Prochlorococcus marinus str. GP2: one gene and its partner. The protein of the gene in region 2 interacts with the protein of the main gene of each other region in a pairwise test. Links are inferred from orthologs where the notes say so. Each region holds a gene or a part of one and is shown on either strand. Other genes may lie near its edges.

Region 1 (9,194 bases), on a different replicon or contig from region 2:
TTAATTAGCAGTTTTTATGCTGCAGGATACATAGATCAGTGTCTATCAGGAAAAGTTGATGATTTAAATTTTTATACGAAAAAAATCAACAATATTTGGGGTAGATCAATGGCTTGGGGGAGAAGAATAGCCCAGGTATTTTATAGATTTCCCAGAACTGGATACCAATTAGGTATTAAAAGAAAAACAGCACCTAAACGTATTGCTCAAATATTATCAGGAGAAATGAGTTATGAAGATATTGCAAAAAGAGTTATCAGAAGACTTTTAACAAAAAGTGGGTCTTGATTCTTTTTCAATTCAAACTTAAATTTAGTTAGCAGAAATCAAGTTATGATTTTTAATTTCTGAATATCTCTTAAGTAGCAGCTCTTCCAATTCTTCTATAGCCTTACTGAATCCAGTGATGCCTTCACTAAGCTTCTCACTCGCCATTTGATCTCCTAACATACTTAATCTGAAATCTTTTTCTTCAAATTTGTAGTCAACAGAATTGTTTATTTGAGTACTTATATCTAATTTTCTAATTAACTCTCCTTTTTCTTTTTTCAGTTCCTCAAGAAATTTTGGAGCGATTGTTAAAAGATCGCAACCTGCTAATTCTTTTATTTCATCAAGATTTCTAAAACTCGCTCCCATTACTTCTGTCTTAAATCCCTTTTCTTTAAAGTACTTGTAAATTTGTGTAACCGAAATAACACCAGGGTCTTCAGCACCAACAAAACTAGTTTTACCAGTTTTTGCTTTATGCCAATCCAGTATGCGGCCAACGAAAGGAGAAATTAGAGTTATCTTTGCATTGGCGCAAGTTACCGCTTGGCAGAAGTTAAAAAGTAAAGTTAAGTTGCACTTAATACCCTCTTTTTCCAAAATTTCAGCTGCCTTAATTCCTTCCCAAGTTGCGGCAATCTTAATCAAAATTCTTTCCTTTTCAATTCCAAAATTTTTGTAAAGATTGATCAATTTTCTAGCTTTTTGTACGGTAGCTTCAGTATCAAAGCTCAATCTTGCATCAACTTCTGTAGATACGCGCCCTGAAATAATTTTCAATATTTCTTTTCCAAAAAATACTGAAACTTGGTCAACAGTTTCTTTAATTAATTCAATTTCAGAGAATCCTTTGTGCAATTCATTTTCTGAACTTTCTAAAGCTTTATCAATTAATTTCACATAATCAGGGTTCTTAGCAGCAGCAAGTATTAGTGATGGATTTGTGGTAGCGTCCCTTGGTTGAAATTTTTTTATCGAATCTAAATCTCCAGTATCAGCAACAACAACGGTCATTGAAGATAATTGTTCTAAAATTGATTTCATATCTAGATAATCGTATATATATAAGCTAGCTTTTATTCTTGATGAAATCATCAAATAATGAACCAAATATTTATAAAAATTGGAAAATTTTAGGGTTTTTTAACAATCATTCCATAATTTTCAGTATTAGGAGGTATTTTTTCAATTACTATCAGACTCTCTATAATTTCTTTCGCAACAGGTACCGCAACAGTTGAACCATATGCATATGACTTAGATGGCTCATCAACGACTACAAGTACTGCATATTTGGGATCATTAACTGGTAAGGTCGCGACAAAACTACAAACTTTTTTACTTGTATAAGAGCCATTTAAAGCTTTTTGAGAAGTGCCCGTTTTCCCAGCTATCCTGTAACCCTCGATTTTCACTCCAGATCCACTACCTTTATCAACTACACTCTCCATCCATTCAAGAACAGTTTGTGAAACCTCTTGTGAAAAAAATTGTTTTTTTGGATATTTATAAATTGTATCTTTGAAGCTTGAGGTTACATGAGGAGTAACTTCATAACCCCCATTTGCTAGAGCTGCATGAAGTTGAACCAATTTAAGTGGCGAGATTGAGAACCCTTTACCAAAAGAAGTTACAGCAGGCTCAATTGATTGATTTACAAATAAATCTTTTTTCTTTAATTGACCAGCAGTTGATTCAAATAAGTCAGTCTCTAAATTTTTATTTATACCTAAATTTTTTAGCCAATCCCAATAAATTGTGGGGTCTAAATTTTGCATTATTTTTACCATCCCAACATTACTTGAAACCTGCAATACTTTTGGATAGTCAATATATCCATTACCTTTTTTATCCCAATTCGAAAGTGTCCATCCTCCAACATTAATCTTTCCACTATCTTCAACTAATCCATCTTTTTGGATTACTTTTTCTTCTAGCGCTAAGGCAAGATTTATAGGCTTAAAAGTTGAACCAGGCTCAAATAAATCTTGAGAATACCAACCCCTAAAAAGTTCAGAATCATACTGCCAAAATTTATTTGGATCGTACGAAGGGACTGAAACCAAGGAGAGAATCTGACCATTATTAACGTCCATAACTATGGCAAATCCCTTCTTTGCTTTCCATTTGCTTACTTGCTTTGATAATGCATTGAATGACGCTTTCTGTAATTTTGAATCTATAGTTAGGCCTAATTTTTTGTAATCAGAAATAAAATCACCTGGGGATGAATTATCTGGTAGAGGTGTTCCATCTCCTCCTATTTTGAGAAAATTACTTTTATTGAAAACTTTAATTTGATTATCCAAATGAAGTTCTAAACCTGCTGAAGCTATATTTTCATCATTAACAAAACCGACAAGATTAGAGTAAATCTCCCCTTGTGGATAATATCTCTGCGAATATTTAAACAAATCAAGTCCGCTTATTTGAAGGTTTTTAATCTTTTCTGCCTTTTCTTCAGAAATTTCATCCAAAAGCTTGATACCACTTATTTTATTATTAAATTTACTCAAGAGTATTTCACCATTTATATCCAAGATAGGTGACAATTTTTCTGTAACTTCTTCAATACTACGAACTCTGTTAATTGAATCACCAGGAAAATTAAAATATTTTGGATGGGCCCATAATTTATAGAGCGGTTTATCGTAAGCAATTAGTCTACTATTTCTATCAACAATCGCTCTCCTTTTTTTTAAGGCGTTAGTTTTAGAAGAATGTATTAATCTAGCTTTCCTTTGCAAATCAGAGGAGTTAAATACTTGCAATTTAACTAACCTACCAAACAAGCATAATATTAATAGTAAACTAGAAATATAGAGAAATTTAAATCTTCTTTGATCAAGGGGTAGTAGATGAACAATTTTTTTGTATTTTTTCATCAATATCCCCTTTGATATTTGCTATCAATAACACCTTCAATGAAAATACTTAAATTTTTCTTAAATAAACTTTCTTTTTTTTCTGGAAGTTTATCTAGATAAATTAAATCTTCAGGTTTAGTTTTTCTATAAGTTTTAATAGATTCAAGTTCACTAATATAAAATTCCTCAATTTTAGAAATAAAATCAATCAGATTATTATTGATAGCTCTTGTTTTAGATAAGTTTCTATATGTATTTGACCATTTTCTTTGACTATTAAAAGACAAGAAAAATAATGTGAAAATTAATACCAAAAAAGAGATATTAATTGTGTCGAAAATTTGATGTATAAATTTGATATTAATTATGGATATTTTTTCAGAGTTTTTTTTACTTTCATAAGAAACCTTTTTTTCTAAATTAAGTTGATTCCTATAAGGTTTCATCTATGATTTATTATTTTAATAAAAGAAGTGTTATTAATTAAATAAACACCTTTTTATTTGATTCGCAAGTAAAAATTAAATTCTTTATGTCCTCAATAAGAACAAATTTAAGAAAGTCAATCCATTCCATAAAGAATGCATAATCACTGAGGAAAACAAACTCCCAGAAGCAATTCTTGTAATTGCTAATCCAATCCCTAGAATAAACAATGGTGGCATTTCTCCCAAACTTAAATGGGCTAATGCAAAGATAAAAGCTGAAACTATGATGCCCGAAATTACTCCAAAATCTCTTGAAAGAGTTGGTAGTAAAATACCGCGAAATATAATCTCTTCAAATAGAGGAGCTACTAAAGTTGTTGTTACAAATAAAAGAAAAAATGATAAGTAATTATTATTATTAAGAACAATTTCTAGCAATGGGTTACTACCATTCTGATTATCGATCAGACTATTCATAATAAGAGAGGTTAATAAAACAAAAGGAATTATTGTTAACCATCCTTTAATTCCCTGAATAATTGCATATTTTATTGGCAAGAAATTGAACTGTAAATAATCCTCTTTAAAATTAAATTCACCATTCAAAGATTTAATTTGATAATAAACTATCCATAATGGAGGAATAGCCATAAAAAGATATCCAAAGAAAATTTTTAAAGATTGAGACAATTCATTAGAGATATTTTTAGAAAAAAGTTCAACCAAACTGATAGAAAACAAAGGTGATACCACTTCTCCCAAAACAACAAATCCACCTGAAATTAATAAAATCATATCTATTAATTCTAAATCTAAGGACTTAATTTCTTTCCAACCAAATTTTTTCAACGATATGGTTCTCCATAATATTTTTAAAGCCAGAATAGAGCCAATAAGTATTGTTAAAAGTGGTATTAGTCTTATTGCTAATATTTTAAAAAACATTTTCCTTGAAAATGATTTTGTTATTAATACACTATCGTCAAAATCAAATTTCTTGCTTAAAAGGTGATATAAAAATCTATCCCCTTTAAATAAATCAAATTTTTCAGAATTTGCTTTATATGAATTATTATTAGATTTTTTTTCTATCTCATCAATAAGAAATTTAAAGTTTTTATTTTCAAAATCTTTGGATATATTTTTATAGATTATGGGATCATTTGATTCTGAAGTAATTATTCGAATTAATTTATTTCTTTCCGTTAATTCTTCAAATGAGACATCAGAAAGTGATTTATTTAGTTGAACAACAGGATCATTAATAATAAAAAATTTTTTAAGATTTACAGGTATTGATTGGACAGATAATTCGGCAATTTCTTGCTCTTTTTGACTAATATCAAATGAGACAGATGGTCTATTTAAACTATCTCGTAAGCCTTGTTGCCATACAAAAAAAGTTATGACGATGGAAATAAAAGCTAAAGCGAGTTTTGACTTAGAAATATTTTTAAAGATCATACCTTATTATATTCTTGAAAATTATAGTTAGTTATCATTGAATTTTCTTATACTTATGTATCTATTTTAATCACGCCATGAGATGATTAAATTATCTTAATTTTCAAATTTATATAATGGCTATAAGATTAGTTTTAGTAAGGCATGGACTAAGTAGTTTCAATGCAAAAGGATTAATTCAAGGAAGAACAGATGATTCATTATTAACTGATGAAGGATACGAACAAGCCCGAAAAGCAGGCAAAGCATTATCAAAAATAAAATTCGATAAAATCTATTCCTCCCCACTTGTGAGAGCGGCAGAGACTGCAAAAACAATTAAAAAGAACTTCAATAAAGAACAAAATATTGTATTCGACGATAATTTGCTAGAGGTGGATCTTAGTGAATGGTCTGGTCTGAAAATTGATGAAATAAAAAAGAATTTTCCAGAAATTTACTCTATATGGAAAAATGATCCAGAAAATCTTATCTTAAAAAGAAATGACAATAAAACTTACAAGCCAATTCAAGAGTTATTTTTTCAAGCAACAAATTTTGTAGAAGATATTTTAAAAATTTATCTAGACAAAGATGATGTAAATATTTTAGTTGTTGGACATAATGCAATTCTTAGATGTTTAATACTCTTATTATTGGGAAAGCCTAAGCAAGGTTTTAGAAAAATAAGATTAGAAAATGCTTCTTTCTCGATACTTAATATTTCAAGGAAAGATAACTCTTTTAAGACTCAAATTGAATGCTTAAATCAAACTTCCCATCTTAATAAAAATATTCCCAATAAAATTGGAGATTCAAGAATATTTCTAATAAGGCATGGTGAAACCAACTGGAACAAAGAAGGTAGATTTCAAGGCCAAATTGATATTCCTTTAAATGAGAAAGGAAAAGATCAAGCTAGAAAGACTTTTGAATATTTGAAAAATATTTCTTTCAATAAGGCATTTTCAAGTTCAATGCATAGGCCTTATGAGACTGCACAAATCATCCTTCAAAATAGCCAAAATTTAAAAATAGAAAGAATAGATTCACTTGTAGAAATCAGTCACGGATTATGGGAGGGTAAACTGGAAGTAGAAATAAGAGAACAGTGGCCTGCTTTGCTAAAAAAATGGCATGATAAACCTGAAGAAGTAATAATGCCAGAAGGTGAATCTATAAAAGATGTATCAGAAAGATCCGTAGATGCTTTTAACAAAATTTGTGCATCTCAAAAAGATAATGATCTAAGTCTTCTAGTTGCTCATGATGCAGTCAACAAAACTCTAATTTGCAACATCCTGGGCATTAATTATTCAAATATATGGATGATTAAACAAGGTAATGGTGGCATAACGATAATTGACCTTTTTAATGATCCCAATAAGCCCCCTGTGATTAGCGCTCTAAATATTACAACCCACCTAGGAGGAATAATTGATTCAACTGCTTCAGGAGCACTTTGAATTAAAACTTTTTTTAAAATTTTATTGAAGTCAGATCCAGGAAAATGGGGTTATTTATTGAAAAAGCCAACTTGACTAAGAGGCCAGAATCTGAAATATGCTTTACCAATTATCTCCTTTTTATGAAGAAATTTACTTCCAGGCCAATATCTACCATCCCAGCTATTTGACCTATTATCACCTAAAACTAAAAAATGATCTTCAGGAACTTTTATATTTTCAAATTTACCACATTCATTAAAAAGTGATGAAGAGCACTTATAAGAGACATAAGGTTCAGAAATTAATTTATTATTTATTATTAATTCTCCCTTCGTGTTTACACTCACAATTTCTCCTGGAAGTGCCACCACTCTTTTAATATATGCATCGCAAGCTTGATCCCTCAAACCAGGAATAAAAGATATTGGAGGGAAACTCATAAAAAAACAATATCTTTTTTGTGGTAGAGGCTTTGATCTTAATGAAATTAATTTTTCGTCAAAGGAGTAAGGTGAATTAAAAACAACAATATCACCTCTTTTAGGTAAAGAGTTTCTTAGCGAAAATTTTTCAATAATTAACCTATCATTTATTTGTAATTCTGGAAGCATTGAACCAGAAGGGATATAGCGTGGTTCTGCGAGAAAAGATCTACAAGAAGAAACAAAAAAAGTTAATAGAATTAGCAGACCCCATTCTTTTAAAAAACTTTTAATAGAAGCATGCATAAAATTAATAAATTTTTGATTTTTTAACCTTATATAATTTGTTTAGCATATTCAATTTCGTTAAAACCTAATATTACTTTTTTCCCTTCGTAAATCAAAAATGGTCTTTTTATTAATTTGCCATCACCTAAAAGAAGTTGAATAATTTCTTCCCTTGATAAGTCATAAATATCAAGATTGAGAGTTTTAAAAGCTTTACCTCTTGTATTAAAAATCCTTTTCTTATCATCAGAGTATTGTTCTAAAGCTAGATTTAAATAATTAACAAGTGGTGGTTCTTTTACAATATCAATTAATTGGAATTCGAAATCTTTGCTTTTAAGCCACTTTGCAGCTTTTCTACAAGTGGAGCATTTTAAATAACTATAAAAAATTATTTTTTTCAATTTAATTGACCACTTCTTGATTTCTTAAGTACTTTAAAGTTTTTCTTTTTTAGGGGTATACAACTTTTCAATAAATTTTCAACCACATCAAAATCCCTCCAACCATCAATTTTAACTGTTCTTCCATCAAGTCCTTTACTTGTCCTAAAAAATTCAGCTACATCCTCAAGCTGATTAGGAGCAATTTGATTAATACTCACTATGTTAGCCTGTCTAGGATTAGCCATAGGCACACATAAAATTTTCCCATCATATGCACCACAATCATGCATATCCAAAACTCCAATAGGTCTAGCTTTTATTAAACAACCAGCAAAAGTAGGCTCATCCATTATCACCATTGCATCAAGAGGAGCTCCATCATCAGCGAGAGTATTTGGAATAAAGCCATAATCAAAAGGGTACCTCACTGAAGAATGCAATACTCTATCTAAGGCCATTATTCCTGCATCAGAGCAATATTCATATTTATTCCTACTACCTGCCGGTATTTCAACAACAATATTTACTATTCCCTTCATTGGAGATGGAGGTATTGAACTAAGGTCCATCTTTTTTAAAACCGTAATTATGAATTATCTCTTTTCCTTGAGGTAAAGGTCTTCCAATTAAAATGCTTATTGAAGGTAAAAGAATTGTCAAAAGTGCAAAAATAATACCTAAAGATGTTATAGATAAACTCCTTATACTTAAGGGGTCATCATCATCTCTTTCAAAATCACTTTGAGCAGAACCATGGAAAGATTCTTCGCTTGATTTACTTTGAATAAACTGCTTTGATTTCGTGTAACTCAAGAACTCTAAATTGGTAAAGATTGAGGAGATAATTAAACATCATTATCCTACATTTAAAATGTCAATAAATCAAAACATTGATTAGTAAAATTAAAATTACTCTTTTTCTAGTAAAGACCTAATAGATTTTAGTTCGTCTAATATTTGCGCCATTATATTTTGAGCAGCGGAGGATGGTGTATTAAAAACCTCTACAGTAACTTCTTTAATTCTTAGAATATCTTTTGCGAATCTTGCTACTTCATTAGGATGAAATTTTAAAGGATCTTTTTGATCAGTTCTAAATTCGGGATTTAATTTTCTTGGATTAAAGCTAGGGTTTAGATTTCTTAAATCTGTATTTGTATACCTATAGACAGAAGCTCTTGATCTGTTAAGGAATTTTTGAACTTCATCGATACCTACCAATTCCTCATCGCTAGAAATATTAGAATCTATACTTTCCATAAACTTAAGAAATGTTTTAGTAGTAATGAACTTTTAAAAGAGTCTGAACTTCATTACTGAAGAAGTTAGCAGAAACAATATTTTTAGACTAGCTGCGTTGAGGGACTCAAGACACTTTAAATTATTTTTTCATCTGAATTGATAAAATTAAATATTATTAAGGATTTTTTTGTATGCGCGTGACAACCTCATTTCCTCTGGGGACACTTCGTGACACACCTTCTGAAGCTGAAATTATTTCACATCAATTACTTTTAAAAGCTGGGTATATTCGCAGAGTCAACAGCGGAATTTATGCATACATGCCAATAATGCTTAGAGTTATTGAAAAAATATCAGCAATAATAGAGAAAGAACTTAATAGTATTGGTTGTACAAAATT
Region 2 (6,284 bases):
GCAGTAGGTGCTCCCAACTCGCCACTTGGTAACTTAATCAATCTCCAAGGAATTAAAGCTCCTCCCCAATTACTAACAAATACAAATAAAAATAAAGTTCCTATAAATGGCATCCAATCTCTGTAAACTTTTTCACCTATTTGAGTCCTAGCAAGATCTCTTATGTAATCCCAGAGAAACTCAAGCAAGTTTTGAAGGCCTTTAGGATCATTTTCCATTTTTTTAGTTCCTAAAGAAATAAAAACTAGTAACGCTCCTAATAAAATCCAAGATGTCAAAAATACCTGCCCATGAAGTCTGATATTTCCAATTTTCCAATAAAGATGTTGACCAACTTCTAATGCTGCAAAATTTGTTAGCAAGGAATTAAAGAACATTTGATTTGAATGAAAGATTAGTAATTTTTTGGGTAAAAACTTACTTAGGAACGTGAAAAATAAAGAATGAGTGAAGGTTTATAAATAAAAAACCCTATCATTGCAGGAAAAATATCTAAAGATCCTAGCTTGCTAGCAAAAATAAAGAGGCAAACTGGAACTAATAGTTGCAATTTTGATACACCTGATGATTCTTTACCTAGTTTTCCTACACTTTTAGCAAGCAAACGTAAGTAAAAAATACCGGCAATTGCACCTATAAAAATACTAAAACCAAAAGTAAATCCGATAAAAATTCCAGTTATTGATGCTAATAGAATAGAAACAATAAAAGTAATTCCAAAAATTGTTAATTGCAATTTTGTGTATTCATCGTTTTGAGAAAGCAAATTATCTATTTGATTGGCAATGCCAGATTTACTTTCTTTAATGATCGAATTATCCAAGGATTGAGGAAATTGAACATTCTTATTCGAAGGATGCTCAAGTTTTTTTCTATTTGAGTCCACGAATGTGAACATAGTTTAGAACACCCCTCTTAATGGATTGAAGTAAGTATATAAACTCACGGAATCTATCACGTAGAGGTACCTTTTAGCTAGTTTTTTTCTATAAAAAATTAATTCTTAAGATTTATTATGAATACATAGACCATTTTTTAATTTATTCGATAAAAAAATAGATTTTATGAAAATTAATCTTTTTAATTGATTTACACTTCAAAACGTTGATAAAAGACTTGGCAAAATCTTAATTAAACGTCTCAATAGGACAGATAGACGTATACGGCTAAACAATTGGAAATAAGTCAAGAAAAAATAAAATATAAAAGAATTTCTAGAAAAAAAACCCTATTTTTTGATGACAAAGAGAATCGAAGCAATTTTTTTGAATCTATATTTCCCTTACCTTGGACGATATGGCCTTATGAAGCAAAGATCCTCCTTGTGCTCATTGGACTTTGGTCAATATTAGGAATATGCATTCTGGGTTCATCAAGTTGGTGGGTAGCAAGCAGGGAAATGGGAAATTGGGCTTACTTCTTAAAAAAACAAATTATTTGGACAATTCCAGGAATTAGCTTATTTTATTACGTTCTAAATACGAACATTAAAAATCTTTTAAAGTTCTCAAGAATTATTTTTTATATTTTGTTCTTTTTGATTTTCCTTACAAATATTACAGGAATTACAGTTAATGGATCTTCGAGATGGCTAGTGCTAGGCAATTTACGTATGCAGCCATCTGAATTAATTAAACCTTTTCTAATTTTAGAAGCCTCTAACCTTTTCGCTCATTGGAATCTGATAAAGAGTGAAAAAAAATTAATTTCAATAATCTCTTTTGGTTTATTAATTTTATTAATACTAAAACAGCCTAATTTAAGTACTGCATCACTAACTGGAATTCTTTTTTGGGTAATGGGTTTATGTGGAGGTGTAAAGCTAAGTTCTCTTACCTCATTTGCTTCAATAGGATTAATTACTGGATGTATTAGCATCCTTAATAACGAATATCAAAAACTGAGAGTTACTTCCTTTATTAATCCTTGGAAAGATGAACAGGGAAGTGGATTTCAATTAGTACAGAGTTTATTAGCTATTGGTTCAGGTGGTCTATTTGGCCAAGGGTTTGGGCTGTCGGTACAAAAATTACAGTACCTGCCTTTTATGTACACAGATTTTATTTTTGCCATCTTTGCGGAAGAATTTGGTTTGTTGGGGTGTACTTTATTTTTAGGATTTTTAGTAGTTTTCTCATATATAACTCTTAGAATTAGTTTTAAGTGCAGGAATAACTATACAAAATTAGTTGCCATAGGATGTGGTGTATTGTTGGTAGGTCAATCAATTATGCACATTGCTGTAGCGACAGGTTCAATGCCTACTACAGGCTTACCACTGCCTTTTATTAGTTATGGTGGCAATTCATTAATCGCATCTTTCTTTATTGCAGGGATGTTACTGAGATGTTCATTAGAATCAACAGGATTCATTGGTATGATTAGTACACGAAAGACTCTTAATTAGTTAGAATTTAAGAGATTTATTTCAAACTATCGAAACATTTAATTTAGTTATTTCAGAATTATCTCAAAAAGGTAATCTGCTTATGCAGAATGGTCTTAATAATCCTGGCCCATCTACTATATTTTTGGTTTTCAGCGCAGGACTTTTAACGAGTCTTGGACCATGTTCATTATCATTACTTCCAGTTACAATTGCTTATATAGGAGGAACAGAGAAAAATAAATTTAAACTTGTAAGTTTTTCAGGGGGAGTTGTTTTTTCACTTGTTGCACTTGGGGCTGTTAGTGGATTATTAGGTAAAATATATGGTCAAATTCCATCCTATTACACTTCTATTGTTGCCTTGATAGCAATAATCATGGGTTTAAATTTACTAGGAATTATAAAGTTCCAGTTCCCAAATGTACCTGATTTAAAAATAATTGAGGATAAAATACCATCATTTATTGCGCCATTTGCGATAGGGACTACTTTTGGACTAGCATCTTCGCCTTGCATTACTCCAGTTTTAGCAACTCTTCTGGCATGGGTATCGCAAGCAAAAAACCCAACGATCTCTATCATTTTTTTATTTTTCTTCGGAATAGGCCAGGTAACTCCATTAATCGTTGCAGGTTCAACCACAGAAAACTTAAAAAAATTTTTAGAGATTAGAAAATTTAGTCAATTAATACCTACTATTAGCGGGATATTTTTAGTTTCCCTAGGATTATTAAATTTATTTTCAAATTGGTTTTAAATGACTATTGTTAAAAATTTAATTTTCAAAATAGCAAGTTTAAGATTTGCAATATCACTCATAATCTTCATAGCCATCTCAAGTGGCATAGGAACTTTTATTCCTCAAGGCAGCAATAAAAATTTTTACATTGATATTTTCGATGATGCTCCTATTTTTGGATTTTTAAATGGAGAAAAAGTTTTAAAACTTCAATTGGATCATATATATACAAGTTTTTGGTTTTTATTTGCATTAATTCTTCTTTGCATTTCTCTGGCAGCTTGTAGTTTCAGGAGGCAAATCCCTTCCTTAAAAGCTTCATTAAAATGGATTGAATATAACAGCGAAAAAAAATTCAGCAAACTGCAATTAACTTCGAGTCATCAAATCAATGAAAATCAAGACCACATATCAAAAGCTGATTTATTACTTAAAAAAAGAGGATGGGAAACATACAAATTTAAGAGTCATATTTCTGCAAGAAGGGGTTTAATTGGCAAAATCGGTCCTTTAGTTGTTCACGTTGGATTAATAGTCTTACTTATAGGTTCAGCATATGGAAGTTTTACAAGTCAATCAAAAGAACAATATTTGTTGCCTGGAGAAAGCTTGGATCTTATCAATGAAAGCACAAACTCAAAAGCCAATGTGAAATTAGTTGATTTTTCTATAGAACGAGAAAGTGATGGTTTACCCAAGCAATTTATTTCAAAACTCGATTTTTCTTCCGAAGATTTAAAATTAAATGAAATAAAAACTGCTAAAGTTAATCACCCAATAAGGTTTAAAGGATTAACTATTTATCAAGCTGATTGGGCAATATCGAATGTTGTTTTAGAAATTGATAATATCCTTTATCAATTACAGTTAAAAGAGATTCCTGAAATCGGAAATCAGGTTTGGGGAGTTTTGGTTGAATTAGGATCAGAGACAAGAAAAAATTTCCTTTTAACAATAGATAATGAAAATGGTCCACTTAAAATTTCCAATACAGAAAATTTTTCCGGGAAAAATCTCTATATTAATGACAATCCTTTAGAAGTTAATTCTTCAAAAGTATCTCTGAAAAAAATAATCCCAAGCAGTGGATTAATAATTAAAAATGATCCGTCTATACCGTTTATTTACTTTTCTTTTATCTTAATAATTTTTGGAACAATAATAAGTCTTATACCAACAAACCAATTATGGATTCTTGTCAATAAGGAATCACAAAAGCTTTTCATTGGAGGTCTTAGCAATAAAAATCTAGTTGGTTTTAAAAGAGAATTTTTTAAATTATCAGAAGAAATAAAAAATTTTTAATTTTTTTTCTGTCCGCTAAAAATATCTAACTGCATAGAAACATTTCCTCTAGGATTAAACTCAGCATTTAAATGTATCCAGTGAGGCGAGCCCGCATGCACTAAATCATCCATAATTCTATTAACAACTTCCTCATGTGATATCTTTATATCTCTAAAGTTATTTATATAAAGCTTTAATGACTTCAACTCATAGACTTTCAAATTAGGTTGATAAATAATATTTAGCTTTGCAAAATCTGGATAACCAGAAAATGGGCACTTACATGTAAATTCTGGTAACTGGATAGAAATTTCATAAATTCTTTTCTTATTTGGATTCTCGAAACAAATTATTTTTGATTCTTCAATAATTCTTTCACCATAAAGTGGTCTTTGCGTCGAATCATCTAATTTAGCTGTACTCATTTTTAGTAGAACTTATTTACTAAAACTATATAAAAAGATCGAAATCTGCAAAAATCTCAACAAGCTTAAGTATTACAATTGAATAAGTCAAAAGCTGTTAAATCTTATTTTTGTATCAACAGCAACATTCACGGTGTCGGTTGAAAGGGTTATATGTGTTTAGTTTAATGAAAAATTAATGGACATTTGTTTGATAACTATCGATAACCACCAAAATAAATCTCTTCAACCAAAAACAGCAATTGGAATGTTATGGCTTCAAACACACTTTGAGAATGATAAGTGGGAAGCCTTGTCAAATAGTACAGTAATAATTTCTGAAGAAAATTCCCAATTATTAATTGAAGACGCCACTAATGCAGGCCTAAATATTAAATGTCTTTCTGATATTTCAATGTTGGATGTTTTCCCAAAAAACAATTAAAATAGGAATATTCAATCTTTAATTATGAAGAAAATTGAAGCAATCATACGTCCATTTAAGTTGGAGGATGTAAAAATTGCATTAGTAAACTCTGGTATTGTTGGAATGACAGTTAGTGAAGTCAGAGGTTTTGGAAGGCAAAAAGGACAAGTTGAAAGATATAGAGGTTCCGAATTTACTGTTGAATTCCTTCAAAAACTCAAAGTAGAAGTCGTTGTAGAAGATGAAAAAGTTAATTCAGTCATAGATGCGATTGCTGAAGCAGCAAAAACAGGTGAGATCGGTGACGGGAAAATTTTCATCACATCAATTGATTCCGTTGTGAGAATTAGAACTGGTGACAAAGATGAAGAAGCTCTTTAATTCAAAGAGTTTCTTTTACTAAATTTTGTATATATTCACTATTAATACCTCTATTTGATTGACTTCCTAAGGTCATCCAAGCTAGATATTCATGATTTCCAGCAGGACCTACTAGTGGAGAAGCTATCAAATTCTTTATATTCCATTCGAAATTCTTAGCACTATTAATAACAGACTCTATAGCCTCAGTATGGAATTTAGGATTGCGAACCACGCCTCCTTTACTGACTTTATCTTTTCCCACCTCAAATTGGGGTTTAATTAAAAATATTCCCTCAATACAATCACCCTCTAATAAATTACCAATAGATTTAAAAACTAACTTTAATGAAATAAAAGACAAATCAGCAACCACAAAATTTGGTAATCCATTACTTCTAGATAAAAGATCATTAGGTTTTAAATTTCGAATATTAGTTCGTTCAAAAAGTATGACTTTTGGGTTATTTCTAATCTTCCATGCAGTCTGTCCATAACCAACATCAATCCCATAAACTAACTTTGCACCTTGTTGCAATAAACAATCAGTAAATCCCCCAGTAGAGATTCCTGCGTCAATACATATTTTATCTTTTACTTTAATTTCAAATCTTTTAAATGCCTCCAATAATTTTTCGCCTCCCCTTGAAACAAACATAGGTTCGGAATCAATAAAAA

What was found.
Region 1: the proteins of EU91_RS01410 (region 2) and EU91_RS03010 interact in binary tests that used the Escherichia coli proteins (3 or more experiments, as listed by UniProt). The link is inferred for Prochlorococcus marinus str. GP2 from one-to-one orthologs.

What each region holds. Positions count from the first base shown.
Region 1 is NZ_JNAH01000006.1:17,684-26,877, reverse strand. The notes cover bases 780-3,768. They hold EU91_RS03010 (peptidoglycan D,D-transpeptidase FtsI family protein), read right to left. Parts: upstream 3,156-3,768; coding sequence 1,404-3,155; downstream 780-1,403. Other genes in these bases: EU91_RS03020 (CPBP family intramembrane glutamic endopeptidase), read right to left, coding at 3,668-3,768; EU91_RS03015 (hypothetical protein), read right to left, coding at 3,155-3,583; tal (transaldolase), read right to left, coding at 780-1,314. In the rest of the region: more of tal, read right to left, coding at 313-779; more of EU91_RS03020, read right to left, coding at 3,769-5,029; EU91_RS03025 (histidine phosphatase family protein), read left to right, coding at 5,146-6,474; lepB (signal peptidase I), read right to left, coding at 6,525-7,184; EU91_RS03035 (Spx/MgsR family RNA polymerase-binding regulatory protein), read right to left, coding at 7,214-7,570; EU91_RS03040 (inorganic diphosphatase), read right to left, coding at 7,567-8,121; EU91_RS03045 (hypothetical protein), read right to left, coding at 8,111-8,365; EU91_RS03050 (hypothetical protein), read right to left, coding at 8,462-8,812; EU91_RS03055 (proline--tRNA ligase), read left to right, coding at 8,986-9,194. UniProt on the Escherichia coli protein: Essential cell division protein that catalyzes cross-linking of the peptidoglycan cell wall at the division septum. Required for localization of FtsN.
Region 2 is NZ_JNAH01000008.1:181,506-187,789, forward strand. Bases 402-3,290 are described here. They hold EU91_RS01410 (FtsW/RodA/SpoVE family cell cycle protein), read left to right. Parts: upstream 402-1,174; coding sequence 1,175-2,407; downstream 2,408-3,290. Other genes in these bases: EU91_RS01415 (ATP synthase), read right to left, coding at 422-898; EU91_RS01405 (cytochrome c biogenesis CcdA family protein), read left to right, coding at 2,490-3,146; EU91_RS01400 (cytochrome c biogenesis protein ResB), read left to right, coding at 3,147-3,290. In the rest of the region: atpB (F0F1 ATP synthase subunit A), read right to left, coding at 1-377; more of EU91_RS01400, read left to right, coding at 3,291-4,433; queF (preQ(1) synthase), read right to left, coding at 4,430-4,840; EU91_RS01390 (hypothetical protein), read left to right, coding at 5,019-5,264; EU91_RS01385 (P-II family nitrogen regulator), read left to right, coding at 5,289-5,627; EU91_RS01380 (TlyA family RNA methyltransferase), read right to left, coding at 5,629-6,284.